Regions from separate parts of the Novipirellula caenicola genome, predicted to be linked through region 1. Evidence: riboswitches for the same ligand, from Rfam matches in the RefSeq annotation. Region 1 holds a riboswitch; each other region holds the start of a gene.
The links. Region 1 has a riboswitch for cobalamin ahead of ABEA92_RS14290 (ribonucleoside-diphosphate reductase subunit alpha). Riboswitches for the same ligand answer to the same signal wherever they lie in the genome.
Positions count from the first base shown of each region.

Region 1 (7,518 bases):
CGATCGCACCTACCATTTGCCTGAATCGATGAAAGCATTCGAACTGTGGCAGACCGACGGAAACTCAGCCCCCAAATCGCTGACGCTACAAACCGTTTCGACCGACGACTTGGTTGGGCTGCAGGCTGCGGATGCTGTCGCGAAAACCGGATGCATCTATGGCACGCAAACGTACGGCATCTACCATGGCTCGAAATTGGTGTATTACGTCCAGCATTTCCCCAGCCCAGATCCAGCCACCTGGACGACACCTCCGGCTGAAGGCAAATCAGGCGGCAACCAGCTTCGTGCCGAAATCAAGGCGGTGGACGAGGGAATCCGCGTCTTGGTGCTTTGGCAGCAAAAGCCGCTGCCGAACGCCGAAGTCAAGCTGTTTTGTGACGAGGGGCATGAGGAAGGATCGGCAAAAACGACCGACGACGGTGTGGTGACGTTCCCAAGCAAGCAAGTGGAACCAGGCTTGAACGCGATCATGGTTGGCTTCACGGACGATCAGGCTTCGGGTACGTTCAAAGAAGAGTCCTTTCAAGCGACCAGCAACTATCTGACCGCTACGTTTCCTCGGCCGCAATCCAACGGGGAATCACACCGCACCGACTCAGCCCGCGCTAACGAATCAAAAATGACGAAATCAAATGAATCGTCGGTCACCGTCAAAGCCTCGTCACTTCCAGATTTGCCGCGGAAGTTGACCAGTTTCGGTGGCGCGGTCGCAAACGGAAAACTGTTTGTTTACGGCGGTCACATCGGAGATGCACATTCGTATTCCACCGCTGAACAGTCCAATGCATTTTGGTCGCTCGATCTGCCCGGTGGACAGTCTTGGGATTCGTTGCCCTCGGGACCCAAGTTGCAAGGCTTGGCAATGGTCGGCCACGGCAATTCGGTGGTGCGAATCGGCGGCTTTACCGCGATGAATGACGAAGGCGAAACGCATGATTTGCAATCGCAAGCAACGGTCAGCCGTTATGACATTGCGGCCAAACAGTGGAAGGACGACACTCCGCTGCCTGAACCACGATCTTCGCACGCTGCTGCGGTGATCGGCGACCAAGTCTATGTCGTTGGCGGATGGGCGATGTCGGGCGAGAATGAAACCAAGTGGCACAACACCGCGTGGACCGCCGACTTGAGCCAGCAGCCATTGCAGTGGAAAGCGATCGCAGCGCCACCGTTTGAGCGACGTGCATTGTCGGTCGCTGCACATGACGGACGGATCTATGTCGTGGGCGGCATGGATCAAGAGGACGGACCGAGCACCGAAGTCGATGTCTTTGATCCAAAGTCGAACCAGTGGTCCAAGGGAGCTTCGCTGATCGGTGAAGCGATGACCGGTTTTGGATGCTGGGCTCAATCCCATGCCGGTCACTTGTACGTCAGCACCGTCAACGGCACGATCCAACGTTTGACCGAGGACGGCGACGATTGGGAGATCGTAGGCAGCTACGATCCCGGACGCTTCTTTCACTGCATGTTGCCACTTGATGATAAATCAATGGTGATGGTAGGTGGTGCCAACATGTCGATTGGACGCTTTACAAATCTCGAGATCGTCGAGATCCAATAGTTACCGACGAACCATCGGTTGACCGTAAAACCGCATTGCCCCGTCGCATGACGGGGCTGCTTGCCCCTGCAAATCATAAATCGCCTCCCAATCCGACGCGTCAGCGAGGGACCAAATCAAGATCCATTTTCCCTCACTTACGCTTCGATTGATGACGCATGGGGAAGTCGGAAACCACGCCCCTTGGGATCGAAATCTTTACTGTCGTCGTCTCGAAATCTCAAGAAATCTCGCGAAAAACGAGTCCAAACGAAAACAAACGACATTGTGCTAGCAAAGCATTGACGTCACCGTGTCAGCTGTTAGATTCTTAAGCGTTCGTGGTGACTTGCGGTGTTTCTACACTCGCGAGTGAACAGGGAACTCCGGTGAAATTCCGGGATGGTCCAGCCGCTGTGAACTGCCCTCGGATGCGTAAATCAAACGCATCCAAACCGAAACTCTTTCATTCAAAACGCCATTGCTCGGGAAACCTGTGTGACAGGAAATCGGGGCGAGAAGGCTGTGAGAACTCGGTCGGCAGTAAGTCAGAAGACCTACCACGAAATAGACGATTTCGTGCCCTCTTGGATTGGGGTGATCGTTGCGATGTGATTCGACGGGAATGTCTGCCGAAAGCCGATTGGCTGCACGGGCAACTTGATCTTCTGTGAATCGCGTCGATTCGTTTTTCATTGTTCGTGAGCTTCTGCTCGATCACTGTTATCGCCGTATCACCAGGCTAGCTGAAGGTCCATGCAACATGGTTTTCAGCCTGAGCTGACGGTACGCGCGAACCCATTGGGCCAACCCCGCCACGGCATTTGCAATCCGTCGCTGGCCCAAGATCGAACCGAGCTAGCACTGCAGACTTAGGATGACCATGTCAAACACGACTTCGGCACAGGCAAGCCCCACCACCGTATTGAAAGTTCGCAAACGCGATGGTCGCGAAGTCGACATGGACCGTGGTCGCATCGAATCGGCGATCGAAAAAGCGTTCCGCGCGGAATTGAACCTCGCCGAAGGCCAACCGCTTGCACCACAAATCGAGCAAGATGTGCTGGCGATCATCGACCAAGTCTATGAGTTTGCGTCCGGGGATGCGGCGTCGGGCTGCCTGAGTGTCGAACAGATCCAGGACGTCGTCGAAATTGGCTTGATGCAGCGAGAGCATTTTCGAGTCGCGCGTCGCTACATCCTGTACCGAACCGAGCATGCACGACTGCGAGCGGTGCGTCACGTCGACTCGGGACTCGACGAATTGTCCATCGACAACAGCGGTTCTGCCCCGAAATTGCGGCTGCAGATTGAACCGGGCGTGCATGTTGCATTTTCAGAAGCCAAGCTGAAAACATTTCTCGAATCGATTCCCGAGTCGACGCTACCGAACATCGAGACCAGCGAGATCGTTGCCGAAGTCATTCGCGGATCGTTCGACGGAATGACTCCCGAGGACATCGCCCGCGCGCTTGTGCTTTCCGCTCGCAGCCGTATCGAGCGAAGCATGGACTATGACCGCTTTGCTGCGGCAATGCAGTTGGCCATCGTGTATCGCCAAACGCTGGGTTTGACCCAAATTGACGAGGACTTTGCGGACACTTATCGCGATCGTTTTGAACACTACGTGATCGAAGGGATTCGCTGCGGTCGACTGTCCGAACAACTGCGAAGCTTCGATCTTCAACGACTTGCCGACGCCTTGCTACCCGAACGAGACAAGCTGTTTCGCTATTTGGGCGTGCAGACGATTTACGACCGCTACTTGCTGCATGTGGACGGACGCCGAATCGAAACCCCGCAATACTTCTGGATGCGAGTCGCGATGGGACTAGCCCTTCGTGAAGATGAAGACCAGCGAACCGATCGGGCGATCGAGTTCTATCAACTGCTGTCGTCGTTCCGGTTCACCAGCGCGACGCCGACACTGTTCAACTCGGGCACTCAGCATCCGCAATTGAGCAGCTGCTACTTGACGACGGTGCAAGACGACCTGGCTCACATTTTCAAAAGCATTGGCGACAACGCGATGCTTTCCAAATGGGCGGGCGGGCTAGGCAACGACTGGACGAGCGTCCGTGCCACCGGTTCGCTAATCAAGGGCACCAATGGGACAAGCCAGGGGGTGATTCCCTTTTTAAAGATCGTCAATGACGCGGCGGTGGCGGTGAACCAAGGCGGCAAACGCAAAGGGGCGGTATGTGCCTACCTTGAGCCTTGGCATCTTGATTTCGAAGAGTTCTTGGATCTGAGAAAGAACACCGGCGATGATCGCCGCCGGACGCACGACATGCACACCGCGGCGTGGATCCCCGATCTGTTCATGCAGCGGGTTCGCGAAAATGGAACGTGGACGCTGTTTAGCCCCGACGAAGCAAGCGATCTGCACGACACCTACGGCCGTCGTTTCCGCGAGCGGTACGAGCATTACGAACGCCTCGCCGCTGCAGGCAAAATGAAACAACATCGCCAAGTTTCGGCAACCGAGTTGTGGCGAAAACTGCTCACTCGCACGTTTGAAACCGGGCACCCCTGGGTAACATTCAAAGATCCGTCGAACATCCGCAGCCCGCAAGACCACGCCGGCGTCGTGCATAGCAGTAACCTTTGTACTGAAATCCTGCTAAATACCAGCGAAGACGAAACCGCTGTTTGCAATCTGGGCAGCGTCAATCTGGCCGCCCATATCGTCGACGGTCGATTGGACCATGATTTATTGAAAGCGACGATCACCACCGCGATGCGGATGTTAGATAACGTGATCGACATCAATTTCTATCCCACCATCGAAGCGCGTAACGCCAACCTTCGCCATCGCCCCGTGGGCCTTGGGTTGATGGGATACCAAGACGCACTGCATCGACTACAGATCGCCGTAGCCAGCGACGAAGCGATCGAGTTCGCCGACCGCAGCATGGAAGCGATCAGCTACTACGCGTTGTTGGCATCGAGCCAATTGGCGGCCGAGCGAGGCCGGTACGAATCGTACAGCGGGTCGAAATGGGATCGCGGACTGTTGCCGATCGACACGATTGAATTACTGCAACAAGAACGCGACACGCCGGTCGACGTCGACCGATCGATGACGATGGATTGGCAAGTCGTTCGCGACTCAATCGCCACGCACGGGATGCGAAACAGCAACTGTTTGGCGATCGCGCCCACCGCGACGATCTCGACCATCATCGGGGTGACTCAGTCGATCGAACCGACTTACAAATTGTTGTACGCCAAGAGCAATTTGTCGGGCGAGTTCACTCAGATCAACGAACCGCTTGTGGATGTATTGAGTGAACATGGCTTGTGGGATGCCCCCATGCTCGATTCACTCAAGTACCACGATGGATCCTTGTCTGACATCCAGCGTATCCCCGAATCGATCAAGCGTTTGTTTGCCACGGCGATGGAGATTGAACCGAAATGGTTGATCGAAGCCGCCTCGCGACGCCAAAAATGGATCGACCAGGGCCAATCACTGAACCTGTATTTGGCCAAACCGAGTGGGAAATCGATTGATGCGATGTACCACCTGGCATGGCAACGCGGACTGAAAACGACGTACTACCTGCGTTCATTGGCAGCCACCCAAGTGGAAAAGTCCACGGTCGATGTGAACCGGCACGGCATCCAACCGCGGTGGATGAAATCGCAGAGTCAATCGGGGCAGATCCGTGTCGATCGCATGCCCACCCCCGCTGCTTCGGCTTGCTCGATCGACGATCCCGATTGCGAGGCGTGCCAATAGTCGTGGCACGAACGAATTCGACGCAATGCTGTTTTACGTCAATTGGCTCGAACGCGGTTTCCGTGTTGTTCACACCCCAGGCATCGCGCGTGCGTTTGTTCGGGTCGAGAACAATGGCGACCATTTTACGCTGACGGACCTAGGCGGATTCGATTTGCCACAGCGAAACGGGCCTTTCCAAGCAACCCACTTTAACAAACACGATGAAGTGATCGAAGGTCCGATCACTTGCAACACCCGTCTTGGCTTAGCCGCTTGGCTTCGCTCTCGATCCACCATTCCCATTCCTACCGACCCGAGGATGTAGGCCATGAACGCACCCCAAAACACTCAACTTCAAGCCGATCGTTTTGCCGCTAACGAAAAACGTTTGATCAACTGCAGCCAGGTGGACGTCAACCAATTGATGCCGCTGAAATACAATTGGGCGTGGGAGCACTACCAAAACGGATGCGCCAACCACTGGATGCCAACCGAAGTGCCGATGACCAAGGACATCGAAACATGGCGAAGCGACCGATTGAGCGACGCGGAACGCCGCGTGATCATGCGAAACCTCGGCTTCTTTTCGACCGCTGAAAGTCTGGTTGGCAACAACCTGGTTCTCGCGATTTTCAAACACGTCACCAATGCCGAATGTCGTCAATACCTGCTTCGACAAGCGTTCGAAGAAGCCGTACATTCGCACACGTTCTTGTACGTCGTCGACAGTCTGGGGCTAGACGAAGGCGAAGTGTTCAACATGTATCACGAAGTCCCCGCGATCGCTCGCAAGGATGCGTTTGAAACCGAGTTGACCGCCGAAGTGCTTGATCCGCACTTCACCACGTCCACGGACGAAGGAGCTCAAGCGTTCCTGAAAAACTTGATCGGCTATTACCTGATCATGGAGGGGGTGTTCTTTTACACCGGCTTTGTGATGATGTTGTCGTTTCATCGCCGCAATCTGATGACCGGGATTGGAGAGCAGTTCCAATACATCTTGCGAGACGAAACGATTCACCTGAATTTTGGGATTGATTTGATCAACGGCATCAAAGCCGAGAATCCTCACTTGTGGACCGAAGCGTTCCAAAACGCGATGATCGACCGCGTCAAGCAAGCGGTCGAATTGGAACTTGATTACGCACGCGATTGTTTGCCGACCGGAATCTTGGGACTCAATCACGACCTGTTCCGCGACTACGTCCAATACATTGCCGACCGGCGACTCGAGCGGATTGGGTTACCAATGCAATATGGATCGTCCAATCCATTTCCCTGGATGAGCGAGACGATGGACTTGGCCAAAGAGAAAAACTTTTTCGAAACGCGTGTGACCGAGTACCAATCCGCCGGCAGTCTCAGCTGGGATTGACCCGCTAACGCCGCGACGCTTTTTCGAGTAGCTACCTTCGCCAGAAGGTGGTGATTCGTATTGGCTGGTGACCATCCACGCTCTGGCGAGCGTAGCTACAGGACGCAGACGCTGAAATTTGCAGTCTTAGGCCGGAGGCCGACACGCCCCATGTCGGTGGCGTGAGCCTGGACAACTAAAACGTTGCGGTTCTTGTGATTTTTGGTTGCGTTAGTATTCTGCCACCTCTCCACCAACTTCGTTGGGGGAGAGGTCGAATGGAGCCTTCAGCGACATTCGGGTGAGGGGGCTGACCGAGCAACTCGCTCACCAACGCAAAAGCCGTTTGCACCTGAATTGCTCGGATAATAGCGCGGTCGCCCCCTCACCCGAGCAACGCCTTAAGGGCGTGCTCGACCTCTCCCCCGACTTCGTCGGTGGAGAGGTGACTACGTTATAGGCTGGAAGAAAAACTCACCCCAATATCCGACATCAATACCAGAGTTTTAGCGGCTCAGCGCTAGCCACCGGCACCGAATTTCCGCCTATGTTCTCTCGCATGTCCGCTACCGCATCGGTACCGCTGGATTTACGGCCGTTCGTTTGGTGGAGCGAGGGTGTATTCCGCGGGGCCCTCATCGTCGCGGTAGAGTTCAAACGTTTTCTCGGCGACAACCTTTTCGTCCATCTCGATCGTCAACTGCCACAGCCCTAACTTGTCCTCGATCGGTTCCCAGATCGTATCACCGAGATAAAAATTCCAATCGTTTTGTTTGACGTACACGATCCCGTCAAACGGGGGTCTTCTCTTGCCGTCGGCGTCTAGGATGCCGGGGTGATCGATGCAATAACGCAGCGATTGGTTCTTGGCGTTTTTAATGTTGACCACAA
Region 1 is NZ_BAABRO010000006.1:113,086-120,603, reverse strand. It holds gene ABEA92_RS14295 (Kelch repeat-containing protein) at 1-1,567, shown strand, start outside; cobalamin riboswitch at 1,872-2,125, shown strand; gene ABEA92_RS14290 (ribonucleoside-diphosphate reductase subunit alpha) at 2,430-5,291, shown strand; gene ABEA92_RS14285 (hypothetical protein) at 5,317-5,598, shown strand; gene ABEA92_RS14280 (ribonucleotide-diphosphate reductase subunit beta) at 5,602-6,648, shown strand; gene ABEA92_RS14275 (DUF3859 domain-containing protein) at 7,217-7,518, opposite strand, start outside.

Region 2 (7,518 bases), on a different contig from region 1:
GTGCGTTGGGCGGTGGCGCAGGATGGCTCGGGTATGGTGGCATCTCACGAAGCGTCGCGATCGAATTTGATACGTGGCGAAACGGATGGGACCAATTCAATGACGAAATTGCCGTCACACTTAATGGTGACTTTCAAAATCAACGAGCCGCTGTGGTCGCGCCGACCAATCTGAATTCGGGTTCGGTCAAATATGCTTGGGTCGATTACGACGGGACCACCAATGAATTGACGGTTTACGTTTCCGATACCAATCAACGCCCCACGTCACCAAGCTTGACGACGCAAATCGATTTGCGTGCGGTGGTTGGCAGCCAGTTTTATGCCGGATTCACGGCAAGTAACTACAACGTGCCCAACGCGCATCGGATTGTTTCTTGGGCAATGGACGTGGACGAACAAGCGATTGATCCACCGTCACCCACGTTTGTATTGAACAGCAACCGAGTAAGCGTTGGTGAAAAAGACGGCCAGGTTGTCTTGCAAGTTCGCCGCACCGGCGATCTGTCCCAAGTGGCGTCGGTTCGCTACGAAACGACCAACCAAACCGCGATTGCGGGCAGCGACTACACCGCAAAAAGCGGAACGTTGTCGTTTGGCGTCAATCAATCCGTCGCCGAAATTGTGATCGACATCCTGGATGATGCCGAGGCCGAGTCGCTGGAATCCTTCACCGTTTCGTTGTCCAATCCGAGTGGTGCGGTACTGGGCAGCATTCAATCCGCGGTGGTGAATATTCTAGATGACGAGCAGTCGCTACCGAATTTTGCCAGCTTTGATGCTGACAACCTCATCACCCGCAACGGTAGTGCCTCGGTGACGGGCGGGCGTCTTCAAATCACGTCGGCGGCGCCCTACCAAGCGGGGTCGGCTTTTTACAATGATGCGATTGAGCTGACCAGCAACACCTCGTTCCAAACGAACTTTTCGTTCGCCATCAATGGTGGATCCGGATCGAGCGGCGCCGATGGATTTGCGTTGGTGCTGCAAAATTCGCCGCAAGGTCTACGGGCGCTCGGCGGAAACGGGGGATGGCTCGGCTACGGTGGGATTGCGAAAAGTGTTGCGATCGAATTTGATACTTGGAAAAACAGTTGGGATGCGTTCAGCGACGAGGTGTCGGTGAATCTGAACGGGGATTTTCAGAACTCCATCGGCGCTGCCGCATCGCCGATCAATCTGAACTCGGGTAGCGTCGGCTACGCCTGGGTCGACTACGATGGAACGACCAACACACTGCGTGTTTATCTGTCGGAAAATAACCAAAAGCCAACCACTCCGACGTTGGTCCGTAACATTGACTTGGCCGCCACGTTAGGCAACCAATTCTATGTTGGCTTTACCGCCAGCAATTACAATCTGCCCAATGCGCATCAGATTTTATCGTGGTCGCTGAACCTTGATGTGCCTGATGATCCAAGCAACAGCGGTCCAGGAACATTCGGGTTGCAGTCGTCTCAAATCACCGTGAATGAATCCGCGGGCGAAGCAATCGTCGGCGTTGTTCGTACCGGCAATGCATCGAGTGCCGCTTCGATCAATTATCAAACCTATGACAAGACCGGGGCACAAGCGGCAACCGCATCTGCCGACTATTTACAAACCAGCGGCGTGTTGCGATTCGAAGCAGGGCAACGTTATGCCGAGATCCGAATTCCACTGTTGAATGATGATTTAGAAGAAGGGCTTGAAGCGTTTGTTTTGACGATTGACAACCCGGTCAATGCCGAACTAGGGGTTCCGCGAACTGCAACGATTTCGATTCTCGATGATGAACAGCAACTTCCGTCGTACGTTGATTTCAGTTCGTCCGAATTCATCAATCTCAATGGAAACGCGTCGCTGAGCGGTGGCTATTTGCAATTGACATCCAATGCGGCCTACCAAGCCGGATCGGCGTTTTATTCCAACTCGATTGACGTCACGTCGACATCGTCGTTCCAAACCAGTTTTAGCTTCCAGATGGACCAGGGCTGGGGCAGCGGTGGTGCTGATGGCATCGCGTTTGTGATGCAGAATTCGGCGGCGGGTTCCGATGCGATTGGCTATGGATCGTATGGACTCGGCTACGGTGGACTCGCCAACAGTGTCGCGATTGAACTTGATACCTGGAAAAATGGGTTTGATAAATTCGGTGACGAGATCGCGATTGTCGTGAACGGCAACGTGCAAAACGCACTGGCGCAGGCCCCTGCCCCGATCAATCTCAATTCAGGCGGAGTCTATTACGCGTGGATCGACTACAACGGTGACAGCAACGTGCTTGCCGTCTACGTCTCCGACACGCCCGAAAAGCCAGGCTTGGCAAACGTCCGAGCGACGATCGCACTGGATCAGATCGTTGGCAACCAAATGTACGTGGGCTTTTCTGCCGCTGATTATGATCGCCCCAATCGCCACCGGATTGCATCGTGGTGGATGAATTCGCAGACTCCGGTTGCGGATCCCGGAGTCCTGCCCACCGGCGAAATCCAGACGAAAATTGTGCATAGCGGTTTGAACCAACCGACGGCAATCGATTGGTCGGATGATGGTCGCAATCTATACGTCTCGGAGAAAGCGGGCGTCGTTAAGGTTTACCGAGACGCCCAACGGGTTTCGGATCCGATCATTGATATCTCGCGGATCGTCAACAACGTTTCGGATCGTGGGTTGCTTGATGTTGCGGTGCATCCCGATTTGGAAAACAACCCTTACATGTACCTGCTGTATACCTATGATCCACCGGAGGTGTGGAATCATGTCGGCAATGGTTTAGCGGGACCTGATGGAACGGGCAATCGCGTTGGACAATTGATGCGAATCACGCTCGATGAGACCACGAATTTCACGACGATGGTGGCGGGATCGGAAACGATTCTGTTGGGTAATGCGAGCACTTGGGACAATTTCAACGCGTTCACCAACAGTGTCACCAATATGGCCGAGCCGCCTGCGGGACAGAATGCGGATGGTTCGTACATTCAAGACTTCATCAACAGCGATAGCACGACGCATTCGATTGCGTCGCTCGAATTCGCCCCCGACGGCAGTCTGTTTGTTTCGATCGGTGACGGTGCCAGTTACAACCAAATGGATCCGCGTGCCGTGCGTGTCCAGGACATCGATAGCTTGTCCGGCAAAGTGTTGCGAATCGATCCGGTCACGGGCCAAGGCTTGTCCGACAATCCGTTCTTCAATGGCGACGCCGACGCGAATCGATCCAAAGTCTATCAACTCGGACTACGCAATCCGTTCCGGATCGCCGTGGACGACGCCACCGGCCGATTGTTCATCGGCGATGTGGGCTGGACCACGTGGGAAGAAATCAACACCGGCGACCCAGGCACCAATTTTGGCTGGCCTTACTACGAAGGCGGGCAGGGCTACAACATTGTGACGCCCGGAGGCTACCTTGGACTTCCGGCTGGACAACAGTTCTTGGCCAATGGTGGGGAAGCCACTCCGTCGATCATCGCGCTCAGCCATGCGGGGGATGGCATCAACGCGATTGTGATGGGGGACGTCATTCGCGGCGGCGACCTCGGACTGCTTTACGAAGGCGACATTATCTTCAATGATCTTGGTCAAGGAATCGTGCGACGTGCGTCCGTGGACGCCGATGGAAATGTCACCGATGTGTCCGTCTTTACCACCGGAGCTCAGTACGTGGTCGATATGCGTCAGGGGATCGACGGCGAGATGTACTTTGTCGACCTTTTGGATGGCCAGATCGGCCGCTGGGAAGTGGTCTAGCCGCCAGGTCTTTTTACAGCGGAGCGGCGCGAGCCGCCCGGTCATAATCGAACGACTTGCTTAGAAGCGGCGATTGACGGCAAATTCGGCAATCGCATTGAGCGACGCTTTGGCGGGAGAATCCGCCAACACGTCAAGCGCCGTGATCGCTTTGCGTTGATACTGCAACGCGGTTTCTCGTGTGTATTGGCGAGCATCGCTTTGGTCCAACCAAGGCATGATCGTCTCGGTGCGGCGACGACTTGGCTCGGCCAACAATTGTAGAATCTGGTTTCGTCTCGCTTCGTCGGCGGTTTGCAAAAGTCGAATGACCGGCAAGGTGATTTTGCCCTGCTGAAGATCGGTCCCGAGCGTCTTTCCGACGCGCTCGTCGCTACCCCATAGATCGAGGTAGTCATCGGCAATCTGAAAGGCGATGCCAAGTGAGTCTCCGTACTCAGCAAGCGATGTGGTGACTTCGGGGCTGCCATCAGCGAAATGGGATCCCAATTGGCAGGCGACTCGGCACAGTTCGGCGGTCTTACCCTGAATCATCTCGATGTAGGTCGTCTCGTCGATATCCAATACATCTCGCTTCAACACTTGCCGCATTTCGCCTTCGCACACCAATCGCGCCGCTTCGCCGATCCAGCGACATGCTTCGGTCGAGGGCAAGGTCGCCGCCAAGCGAAAGCTTTGGGCAAACAGGTAGTCGCCCAACAAGATGCTGGTGTGATTGTTCCACTTGGCGTTGACCGTGGGCACATGCCGGCGGGTATCCGCATCGTCCAGGACGTCATCGTGGATCAGCGTGGCGGTGTGCACCATTTCGATCACCGCCCCCAGCACCACGTGGTCCTCGCGGACCGATCCAACGGCCGAGGCGGCCAACAGCAACATCGCGGGTCGCAGCCGTTTTCCGCCTAGTTGAGTACCGTGGCGGAGCACCGGGACGAGCGATTCATAGGGCGACTGCAGCTCTTGGTGGAATCGTTTTTCGACAAGCAGAAGCTCTGCGGCGACCGGGCCATACAACTTGGCAAATTGGTCGGCCAAGGCACCCGAAATCGCGTGGCCGTTGGATTCGCTAGGGCGAGATTCGCGATGATTTTCCGTCGTCAATTGAGCAGCGTGAAAGGTTGAGGTCGAATCCATTTCGGCGAAACCGTAAAGTGAAACAGGATGGACGAGCCGATGCGGCATACCACATTCCGATGGAACCGCAATAAAGCACGCGAAGCAACCGACAATCCCCCCGCTAGCTTGCTAGAAATTTAACGATTTCTAGCCGCGACGTTAATTCCAGCCATAGCTTGGCAACAAATCGCGGTTTTGGCGATAGGGCTTAGCCTCTCACGCCCCGCCGAGCTCTCGTTGACATCGACGCTTTCGAGCCGCATACTTCGGCAAGACTTGGGTGCTGAATCGACCTGTCGTCGCTTCAGAGAATAGGGAAAACGGTGCAAATCCGTTGCGGTCCCGCCGCTGTAACCGGAAATGAACCCCGCACAATGCCACTGTGGTCGAATCGACCTCGGGAAGGCGTGGGGGACAAATAATCCGGGAGCCAGAAGACCTGCCCAAACGTCATTTTTAGTTGTGGTAGTACCCTCGGGGAATTGGGAACTATCGCGTCTCTACCTTGATGATTTCGGGAATTGGTATCGCGACCGCAATGTGGGCGTGATGCGATCTTCGTTTGTCTGCGCCAGAGTCGTGATACGTGATCGATTGATCCTGCCGGGGGGGCTGCGCCGGAGGTTCACGCCTCCGCTCATTCACTCGAGGAACAAGATGAGCAAGCGTTATTGTCGGTCACAAGGTTTCACGTTGGTCGAATTGCTGGTGGTGATCGCAATCATCGGCGTCTTAGTCGGGCTGCTATTGCCCGCGGTCCAGGCCGCCCGCGAGGCGGCGAGACGAATGCAGTGTGGAAACAATCTGAAACAGATCGGATTGGCACTGCACAATTACGAGTCCGCGTATCGGGTTTGGCCAGCGCAATCGTCCTCTCCGAGTCAAGGAAAAGGGTTCATTACCAAACGCGGCAGTTGGTTCACGGCGGTGCTTCCATTCATTGAACAAGATGGCCTGTTCCAATCCTTTGATGGAAATTACCACTGGCACGATCCGCAAAACGCGGACGCGGTCAGCGCCAAAGTGCCCGCCATGAGCTGTCCGTCGGTTCCCGATCGTCGTGGTTTCGAATGGACCGTGCTGGTCGATTACGCCAATGCCACGACGACCTCGTACACATTGTCCGCTCGTGACTTTTACGACGGTGCAACAACCGATTACGCCAACGTCGGTGGCGTTGGGACGCAGCTCAACGCCGTGTTGCCCGCATCGCAGCAACTGCATGATCCTCGGAATTGTGGGATCTTAAAATCGACCGCCGTGCGGCTATCGGATGTTATCGATGGTCTGTCAAACACCCTGCTCGTTGTCGAGTGTGCCGGTCGACCCGAACTTTTCCAAAACGGTCGACTCGTCGGCGATGGGGCGTCTCCGAAAACGTGGAGCGGCAGTTCCAGTGTCACGCGTCCGTTTCCAACCGGCGGCGTGTGGGCCAGTCATAACAAAGGCTTCACCGTGGATGGGGCAACGCCCGAAGGCAACACCGCGATCCGCCCAGGATCGTGTTCGATCAATTGCAGCAACGACAACGAAGTCTACTCGTTTCATGTCGGTGGGGCACAAACCTTGGTCGCCGATGGTTCGGTGCGGTTTTTGACGAGCTCGCTGCCCATCGATCAGCTTGTCGCACTTGTGAGCCGCAATGGACACGAAGTGGTGACGTTGGACTAAGCCGATCCTCGGACAAGCTTTGCCTTGCTTCCACTGGGGCGGTGAGCGTTCATTTGGCTCGACGGGAAGTGTTCGTTCGGCTTGGCGGGAAGCAAGGCACGAAAAAATTGCAGCAATGAAAGTGAGACAACGATGACCGCCAAGACATTGATGATCCAAGGAACGAGCTCGTCGGCGGGCAAGAGTTTGCTGACTGCGGCGATCTGTCGTTGCTTTGCGCGTCGGGGTGTCCGCGTTGCTCCGTTCAAGGCTCAAAACATGTCCAATAACGCTGCCGTTTGCGCGGACGGATCCGAGATTGGGCGTTCTCAAGCTCTGCAAGCGATCGCCGCAGGGGCGCCCCCGACCGCCGATATGAATCCGATCTTGCTGAAACCCGAGGGGGACTCGCATTCGCAAGTGATTGTCAACGGTCGACCGCTCGGATCGCTCGCAGCGGCAGCTTACTTCCGCCGTCGCAGCGAATACTGGGGTGTGGTTACCGATGCATTGGATCGGATGCGAGACGAATATGAATTGGTCGTGATCGAAGGGGCCGGCAGCCCGGCGGAACTCAACCTCGCCGATGTCGAAATGGTCAACATGTCAGTCGCTCGTTATTGCCAATCGCCTGTGCTGCTGGTGGGCGACATCGAACGAGGCGGTGTGTTTGCTCAGCTGCTGGGTACCCTTTGGTTGTTAACGCCCGAAGATCGAGCACTCGTGCGGGGGCTAATTGTCAACAAGTTTCGTGGTGATTTACGGCTGTTTGATCGCGGTGTCGAGATGCTCCAAACGCGAGGCGAGGTTCCTGTTCTAGGCGTCTTGCCCTGGATCGATTCGCTGCGGTTGCCCGAAGAAGACGCGGCCACGCTGTCCGAGAAATCTTTCAACCCTGCACCCACGTGCGACGCCGGCGGGATCAATGTGGTCGTCATTCAGTTCCCTCACATCGCAAATTTTGACGACTTCGATCCACTGGAGAATGAACCGGGCGTGTCGCTCCGTTACGTTCGTT
Region 2 is NZ_BAABRO010000004.1:444,234-451,751, reverse strand. It holds gene ABEA92_RS11270 (Calx-beta domain-containing protein) at 1-3,734, shown strand, start outside; gene ABEA92_RS11265 (polyprenyl synthetase family protein) at 3,795-4,868, opposite strand; cobalamin riboswitch at 5,112-5,311, shown strand; gene ABEA92_RS11260 (DUF1559 family PulG-like putative transporter) at 5,508-6,521, shown strand; gene ABEA92_RS11255 (cobyric acid synthase) at 6,654-7,518, shown strand, end outside.
Region 2: it holds a riboswitch for cobalamin, as region 1 does, so the genes downstream of both, ABEA92_RS11260 (DUF1559 family PulG-like putative transporter) here and ABEA92_RS14290 (ribonucleoside-diphosphate reductase subunit alpha) in region 1, are expected to answer to the same signal.

Region 3 (7,518 bases), on a different contig from region 1:
CGATCCATCGGCGCCGCCAAACTGCTTGGCAAACGCATCGCCGTTGGCCATCGACAACGCGGCATAAGTCGTATTGGTGATCGACAACTGCTCGAACCCAATCCCGTTATCACTATCGCGAGTGATGCTAGGCAAATCGGCAGCGTACCCTGACGACACGGCATACGTCCGCGAACCATACGCTCCGCCACCCGCAATCGCACTGTATTGATTCAGGTACCCGGGGGTCACCGTATCGGTCGTGTTCGAGATCGCCCAACCCGACCATGAACCCCAAGTGGCGTTGTAAGCGTTATTGAACGTCAAGCCGTTACTGATGAATTGGCCATTGCCGCTAGCCCCGTTGTCGAACGACTCGTTCGCCAAACCGACCCCCAAATCTTCAAACTGGGCGGTGGGGACAGCGTCGGATTCGCTCAGCGTGTTAGTGTTAGCGGTCACCTGGATCGCGGGTTGGTCGTTGTCGTTGACGGCCACCGAACTTGGCAGTGACAAGAAACCGGTCGCCGTCGCGGTGAACTGAACCGTGGTCGTGCCGTGATCGACATCATCATCGACAGCCGAGATCGCGAACGACGCCGAAGCGGCGCCTGCGGGAATCGTGACCGTCGAGGCAACCGCAGCAATCGTCGGCGAAGAACTCGAAAGCTGGACCGTCAACGCCTCGGTCGTATCCGAATAGATGCGTGTGAGCGTTCCGTAAACCGTGGTCCCTTCGTCAATCGATTCCGGTTCCACCGACACCATCAAGGTGGGCAACTCGTCGTCGGTGATCGTGATCGCACGAACCGCGCTCAAACCGCCTGAGGTTGCGGTGATCGAGGCGACGATATCCCCATTGCCGATGGTGTTATCGGTGACGCCGATGTTGAAATCAACAAAAGCCTGGCCTGCAGGAATCGTGACCGATGGCGGAATGATCAATCCGGCCGTGTCGCTCGAGAGTGAAACGGTCATCGCAGCGGACAAGTCCTTCTCGCCCCGCGTCACCCGTCCGGTCGTCGCGGTCGCACCAGCGTTTTCAACGATTGCATGATCGAGCACATCGACGGCAATTCCTGGTGTCAAAAACGACAACTCATCCATGGCAAAGTAGGCAGGAGTGTTCATCCCAAACGGGCCGACATCGGACGAAGTCACCCAAAATTCGAGCGAACTCGCATTGCCTAGCGAACTCAGATCGACGTCGGTCCACGTGTCGACGATGTAATCCAACGACGAATCATCACTGCGAAAATCCGCGAGGTAAAAGTCGACGGTGCCAACACTCGTTCCCGAATCGTCCTTTCCTTGGATCGTCAACAGGAACCAATCCGCATCGGTCCCCGAGGCGCCGCCGAATTTCTTTGCAAACGAGTCGCCGTTTTGCATCGACAAAGCGGCGTAGGTCGTATTGGTGATCTGGATCGACTGCAGTGCCCCGGCATCCTCGGGCAACGTAATCGTCGCGACGTCTTCCCCGGTCGCGGAGGCAAAGGCGACACCGTAGGTAGCGGAATCGTTGGCACCACCACCGGTGATGGCGCTGAATTGGTTCGCAAACCCAGGGGTCGACGTGTTGGTTTCATTGGAATACGCCCAACCCGACCAAGAACCATAGTCAAGCGAGTAGGCATTGTTTAACTGTGCTTCGTCGCTCGTGAATTCGCCCTTGGTGACTTGGTCCCCATAAGGCCCTTCGCTGGTCGTGCCACCGGAAACAGGCCCGTTCCAGTGCGACTCAGGCGTCAGCGATTGCCCGACATCTTCGAACCCAACCGACGAAACGTCATAGGCGGCTTGATTGATCACACCGATGGCATCCAGATCAAACCCCGCACTGCCCACCGTCGGATAGGGATCATAAACGGTATCGCCATTGGAATCGGTTTGTGATCCATCACCAACGATATCAATGATGCGAACGTAGCTGATTGCGTTGACATCTAAATCGGCACTCACGCCCGCCAAGTCATTCAGGTCAAAGGGCGTTCCAAAGCCTTGCCGATACTTTCCGGCAAAGCCATCAATGTTCGTCGGGTCGACGCTGCCAAAAGCGCCTACCGACGAACTGGTCAACGAATCGGTATCGAAACGGAAAAAGTCAGTGCCGTTGGAGGAGACTTCGACAAACGCGAGTTCGAGAAACGTGTCGGTCACACTGTTTTCGAAAACGGCGAAATCGGCCCCAAGTCCGTCACGAATCGGAATTTCAAACTGCAACGTGATCTCGCCGCCTCGGCCGAGCGAGACGATATCAAAACTGTTTCCCGCCGCCGGGCCCAACGCTTTGTCCGGTGTCTGGAACGTCTCGCTGACGTCGGAACCAGGAGCGTACTGCTGCCAATCGGTTGCCCAGGCGATGATGGCGGGATCATCCATTGCGATCGCCGTGCTGCCGGATTGGCCCGCTGCCGGAGCGTAAGGTCCGGCGGCCATCAAACGGCGGTCCTCGAGTCGTTCGGTAATCAGTCGGCGGCGACGGCGAAGTTGGTTTGTACGTTGACGCATAGGAGGTGTTTATCGTGTAGAGAGTATCTGTGTGCGAATGCTCAATCTCGAGCGACACAGGATGTTGCTAACCGTGTAAAAACTAAAAATCCGAGACCACTTCGTGACCCGCACGCGTGCAAATGGCTGCCAGCAGTGTCAGGTCCATGCTCTCGTTAAGAAAGCGAACCGATCCATCGGCAAAAGCTGCGTTGACGCCTTGCGGATGAAAACTTCGCATGTCGTTTTCAAAACTTGGCGCCTTGTTGATCGGGAAAGCTTGGTCAAACAAGTTCTTTCCGTTGATCCATTGCCCATCGGGAAAATCAGCGTCCTCGGACACCACGACGGTGGTGGAGGTGCCGTCCAAAATGTCGCGAAACCGGATCGCTCGGTCATAAATCATCACTCCCGAGGGCGGATTGTTGGTGCTGCGAATTCGTTCGCCATAGATGCCACCGTAATCGGTCACCCCGCGACCCTTTTTCAAATTGTCGCTGCGAGGGGTCGAAGGACAGATAAAGGTCGAGATGACCGATGCAGCGGCGGTGGCGTTTTTGGGATCATCGTAGGGAACCCCGAAATCAATCTGCTGCCAAACGGCGGTCTGTTCGATTTGCGGCAACATCATTGCCGACCAGGCAATCTCTTTGCCTTTTGGCCACAGCGGACGTGGTTGGATCACCCCAATGGGAAACTGACTGAACGCAGCGTGATAGTTTTGCAGCCCCAGCCCGATCTGATGCAAACGATTGTGGCACTGCATCCGACGTGCGGCTTCGCGTGCGGCTTGCACCGCTGGCAATAACAATCCCACCAGTGCTCCGATGATGGCAATCACGACCAGCAACTCGACCAGCGTGAAACCGCGGTCGCGATTGCGAACGTTGGATCGACCGAGGTGTGAAAACGAAACCGACTGCGGACGACAGGCCGCGAGCCTGTCCCGCACCGGGTTTGTTCGTTCACAATCGAGGAACCTCATCGACGTACCGCCAACGATTTAGAGGGGAAAGACCGATTGGATGTCGCCGAGCGTCCTCCGCCAAACTCGCAAAGGCGAAGGGCAGGGGGAGAGCCAATCGACGGCATTCATGCCAAGGAAAATCAACAACAGCGGCTCACTGCAAAACGCCCTTTGCACAGCGAGACGGTTCGATCGCGACGCTAACCTCACCCAAGAAGGTTTTTTTCAGAACGCAAAGTGAGCGACCGGGTTGCAGACAACTCGATCGCACGCAGCGCGTTCTAAAGCATCCGGTGACGCGGTAGGTCTTCTGACTCGGGATGCATGCCATCTTCTTCCGCCTTCTCATTCCTAAATGATCCGACGCCCAATGGCGACAAACACAATTTCAAGAACAATGGCACGAAAGAGTGAGAAGTTGGCGGTTCGCGAAAACGTCACCCCAAAGTGACATTCCCTCGCGAACAACATCCGTTACAGCGGCCGGGCCGTCTCGGAATTTCACCGAAGTTCCCTGTTTCCGCAAAACCCAAGATCCGTTGACTTTGCGGCACCGCTCACCGTTAACTGACGACTCTATCGGCTTGCCAAATCATTGTCAAACGCCCAACTTGCAAGGTCGCCCCGGTTTACCTTGCCCCACTTTTGACGGGATGATAGTGGGCGAGAGTAGGACTTTTCTTTCACACGAGGACTTCGGAAATCTGATGAATAATCGCTGCATGATCGTCATCCCCGCTCGCTTGGCGTCAACGCGACTCCCCGAAAAGCTGCTTCGCAGAGCGGGGGGCAAGTCGATCCTCCAGCACACGTGGGAAGCGGCGTCGAAAGCCAGCATTGCCGACGCCGTCGTGGTTGCCGTCGATGACGAAAAACTGGCCGAGGAAGTCAATTCGTTTGGCGGCCGCGTGGTCATGACCCGCGTGGACTGCCCGAGCGGGACCGACCGAATTGCCGAAGTTGCTGCCCAATTCCCCGATTTCGACGTCTTTATCAACGTCCAAGGCGACGAACCCGAAATTGATCCACACACCGTGGATCTTGTCGGCACGATGCTGATCCACGATGCGAACGCGGACATTGCCACCGTTGGGACCCCCATTCGCAGCGAATCACTGCTGCACGACCCGGCCTGCGTCAAAATCGTCGTTGCGGCGGGAGGATGCGAAGCAGGGCAGAGCAGGGCAGGGCAGGTGGACAACGCCGAGGCCAATAACACAGTGGGCAAGATTGCGAAGGACAACCAAGGGGATGCCGGCACCACACCGGCGGCCTCTCAATTCGCCGGCACCGCAATTTATTTCAGCCGCGAAGCTGTGCCGCATTGTCGCAGCGGGATCACCCCAGAGACGCTTGCAATGGAACCGCCTCTGTTTTGGCACCACGTCGGTTTGTATGCCTATCGCCGCGATTTTCTGGATTGGTTCTCCAAACAACCGCCCAGCCCGCTGGAGCAGTCCGAGCGTCTGGAGCAACTGCGAGCGATCGAAGCGGGCAAGCGAATTGTCGTCGGCCGCGTCCAATCGGCCGCCTCGGGAATCGACACCGAAGCCGATTTCCAAGCGTTTGTCGGGCGGATCGGCTAAAAGCGATTCGCTGGGCCTGCGACGACTTCCGTCTTTTTCCCATTTCGTTATGATTTCGTTCCATGACGAAACACATTTTTGTAACCGGTGGCGTTGTTAGTTCGCTTGGCAAAGGCTTGACCAGCGCTTCGATGGGGATGCTGCTCGAGCAGCGAGGGTTGCGGGTCCGCATGCAAAAGCTGGATCCCTATATCAACGTCGACCCTGGGACGATGAGTCCCTACCAACATGGCGAGGTCTACGTCCTGGATGACGGCAGCGAAACCGACCTCGACCTAGGGCATTACGAGCGGTTCACCTCAGGCCGACTTTCTCGCGACTGCAACTACACGACAGGGCAAATCTACCTGTCGGTGATCGAAAAAGAACGCAAAGGCCAATTCCTTGGCAAAACCGTTCAGGTCATCCCGCACATCACCAACGAGATCAAGTCCGTGATCAAGCGGATGGGTGGTGACGACGTCGACGTCGTGATTACCGAGATCGGCGGCACGGTTGGGGACATTGAAAGCCTGCCATTCCTCGAAGCGATCCGACAATTTTCGCTCGACGTGGGACGCGAAAACTGCCTGTACATGCACCTGACGCTGGTGCCGTACCTGAAGGCCGCCGACGAACTGAAAACCAAACCGACCCAACACTCGGTCGGCCAATTGCGTGAAATCGGGATCCAACCAGACGTGCTGGTTTGCCGCTGTGAACATTCGATCAGTCGCGATGACCGCGAAAAAATCGCTCTGTTCTGCAATGTGCCGGTCGAAGCCGTCATCGAAGAAAAAGACAAAGACTTCTCGATCTACGAAGTCCCGCTTTCGTTAGTCGACAACAAGCTTGACGAACTCGTGGTCAAGAAATTGGGATTGTCCGCATCGAGCTTGGATATCTCGCCGTGGACGGATCTACTGCACCGGCTTCGCAACCCGCACCACGAAGTCTCGATCGCAGTGGTCGGCAAGTACGCCGAACACAAAGACGCCTACAAATCGATCTACGAAGCGATCGATCATGCGGGCATCCATCACCAAGCTCAAATTCGTATCGGACGAATCCAAAGTGCCGATATCGAACGCGAAGGCGCCGAACGACTGCTCAGCGGTTATCACGGCATCCTGGTTCCCGGTGGATTCGGCGAACGAGGGGTCGAAGGCAAAGTGCAAGCGATCCAATTCGCACGCCAACGCGGTATCCCATTCCTCGGTATCTGCCTGGGGATGCAGTGCGCCGTGATCGAATACGGCCGCAACGTCGTTGGACTTGATGCCGCTCATTCGAGCGAATTTGACAAAGACACCCCACACCCGGTCATCTGCCTGCTCGACGAACAGCAAAACGTCACGCAAATGGGCGGCACCATGCGACTGGGCAGCCAACCGACCAAACTGGACCGCGACAGCATCTCGGGCAAGGCGTACGGAAGCGATCAAGTGGACGAACGCCATCGCCACCGTTATGAATTCAACAACGAATTCCGCCAGCAATATGAAGCCAGCGGAATGCGTTTTGCGGGCACAAGCCCCGATGGCGGGCTCGTTGAAATCGTCGAACTGCCTGACCATCCTTGGTTTGTGGCCGTTCAATACCACCCCGAATTCAAGAGCAAACCGCTGAAGGCACATCCGTTGTTCGCTGGGTTCGTCCAAGCGGCAGTCAACCGACGCCTGCATCGCGAAGACAAAGAAGCCCCCAGCGTCAGCCAGCGCTAAGCACAACTGAAATCAAACTCTCGACACATCATCGATTTCAAAGGTATTGTCATGAGCGACCCCAACCACGACGAAACTCCGTCCGAAGAACCAAAAATCATTGTTGACAGCGACTGGAAAGAGCAGGTCGCCAAAGAAAAAGAAGCCGCCAGCGCGAAAGCGGAATCCGAGTCAAGCGGCGACAAGGACGCGTCGGCGGAAGCAGAAAGCGACGACAAATCGGTAGCCGCCGAGCAAAAGACTCCGGCCGCAGGCGAAGCCCAAAAAGCGGACCAAGAGGCGGCACTGCAGAGCCCACCTCCGGCGTCGTTCGAAGTGCTGATTTCGATGCTGTTCACGCAAGCGATGGCGACACTAGGCCAGATCCCAGATCCAGCCAGTGGCGAAGCGAAAGTCAATAAGCCGTTTGCCAAACACTACATCGACACGATCGACATGCTTGGCGAAAAGACCAAAGGCAACCTCAGCGACGATGAATCCAAAATGCTTTCTGAGGCCCTCCACGCACTTCGCATGATGTACGTCAACACCAAAGCGACGCCGTAATCCACTTCTCCCCCAGACGCCTCGTGAAAACGATGCGTCTACGTTAAGTAGCGTTCGCGGCGCAAGCCTGGAACGCTGAAACATTGGGCTTGTTGTGATTTTTTGGTTGCGTTGGCTTTCTGCCACCTCTCCACCAACATCGTTGGGGGAGAGGTCGAACGGAGCCTTCAGCGACGTTCGGGTGAGGGGGCTGACTGAGCAATCCACTCGCTGGCGACAACGACGCTTGCACCCGAGCTGCTCGCCG
Region 3 is NZ_BAABRO010000003.1:510,522-518,039, reverse strand. It holds gene ABEA92_RS09260 (DUF4465 domain-containing protein) at 1-2,490, opposite strand, end outside; gene ABEA92_RS09255 (DUF1559 family PulG-like putative transporter) at 2,573-3,421, opposite strand; cobalamin riboswitch at 3,720-4,008, opposite strand; gene ABEA92_RS09250 (3-deoxy-manno-octulosonate cytidylyltransferase) at 4,144-5,022, shown strand; gene pyrG (CTP synthase) at 5,085-6,725, shown strand; gene ABEA92_RS09240 (DUF1844 domain-containing protein) at 6,777-7,271, shown strand.
Region 3: it holds a riboswitch for cobalamin, as region 1 does, so the genes downstream of both, ABEA92_RS09255 (DUF1559 family PulG-like putative transporter) here and ABEA92_RS14290 (ribonucleoside-diphosphate reductase subunit alpha) in region 1, are expected to answer to the same signal.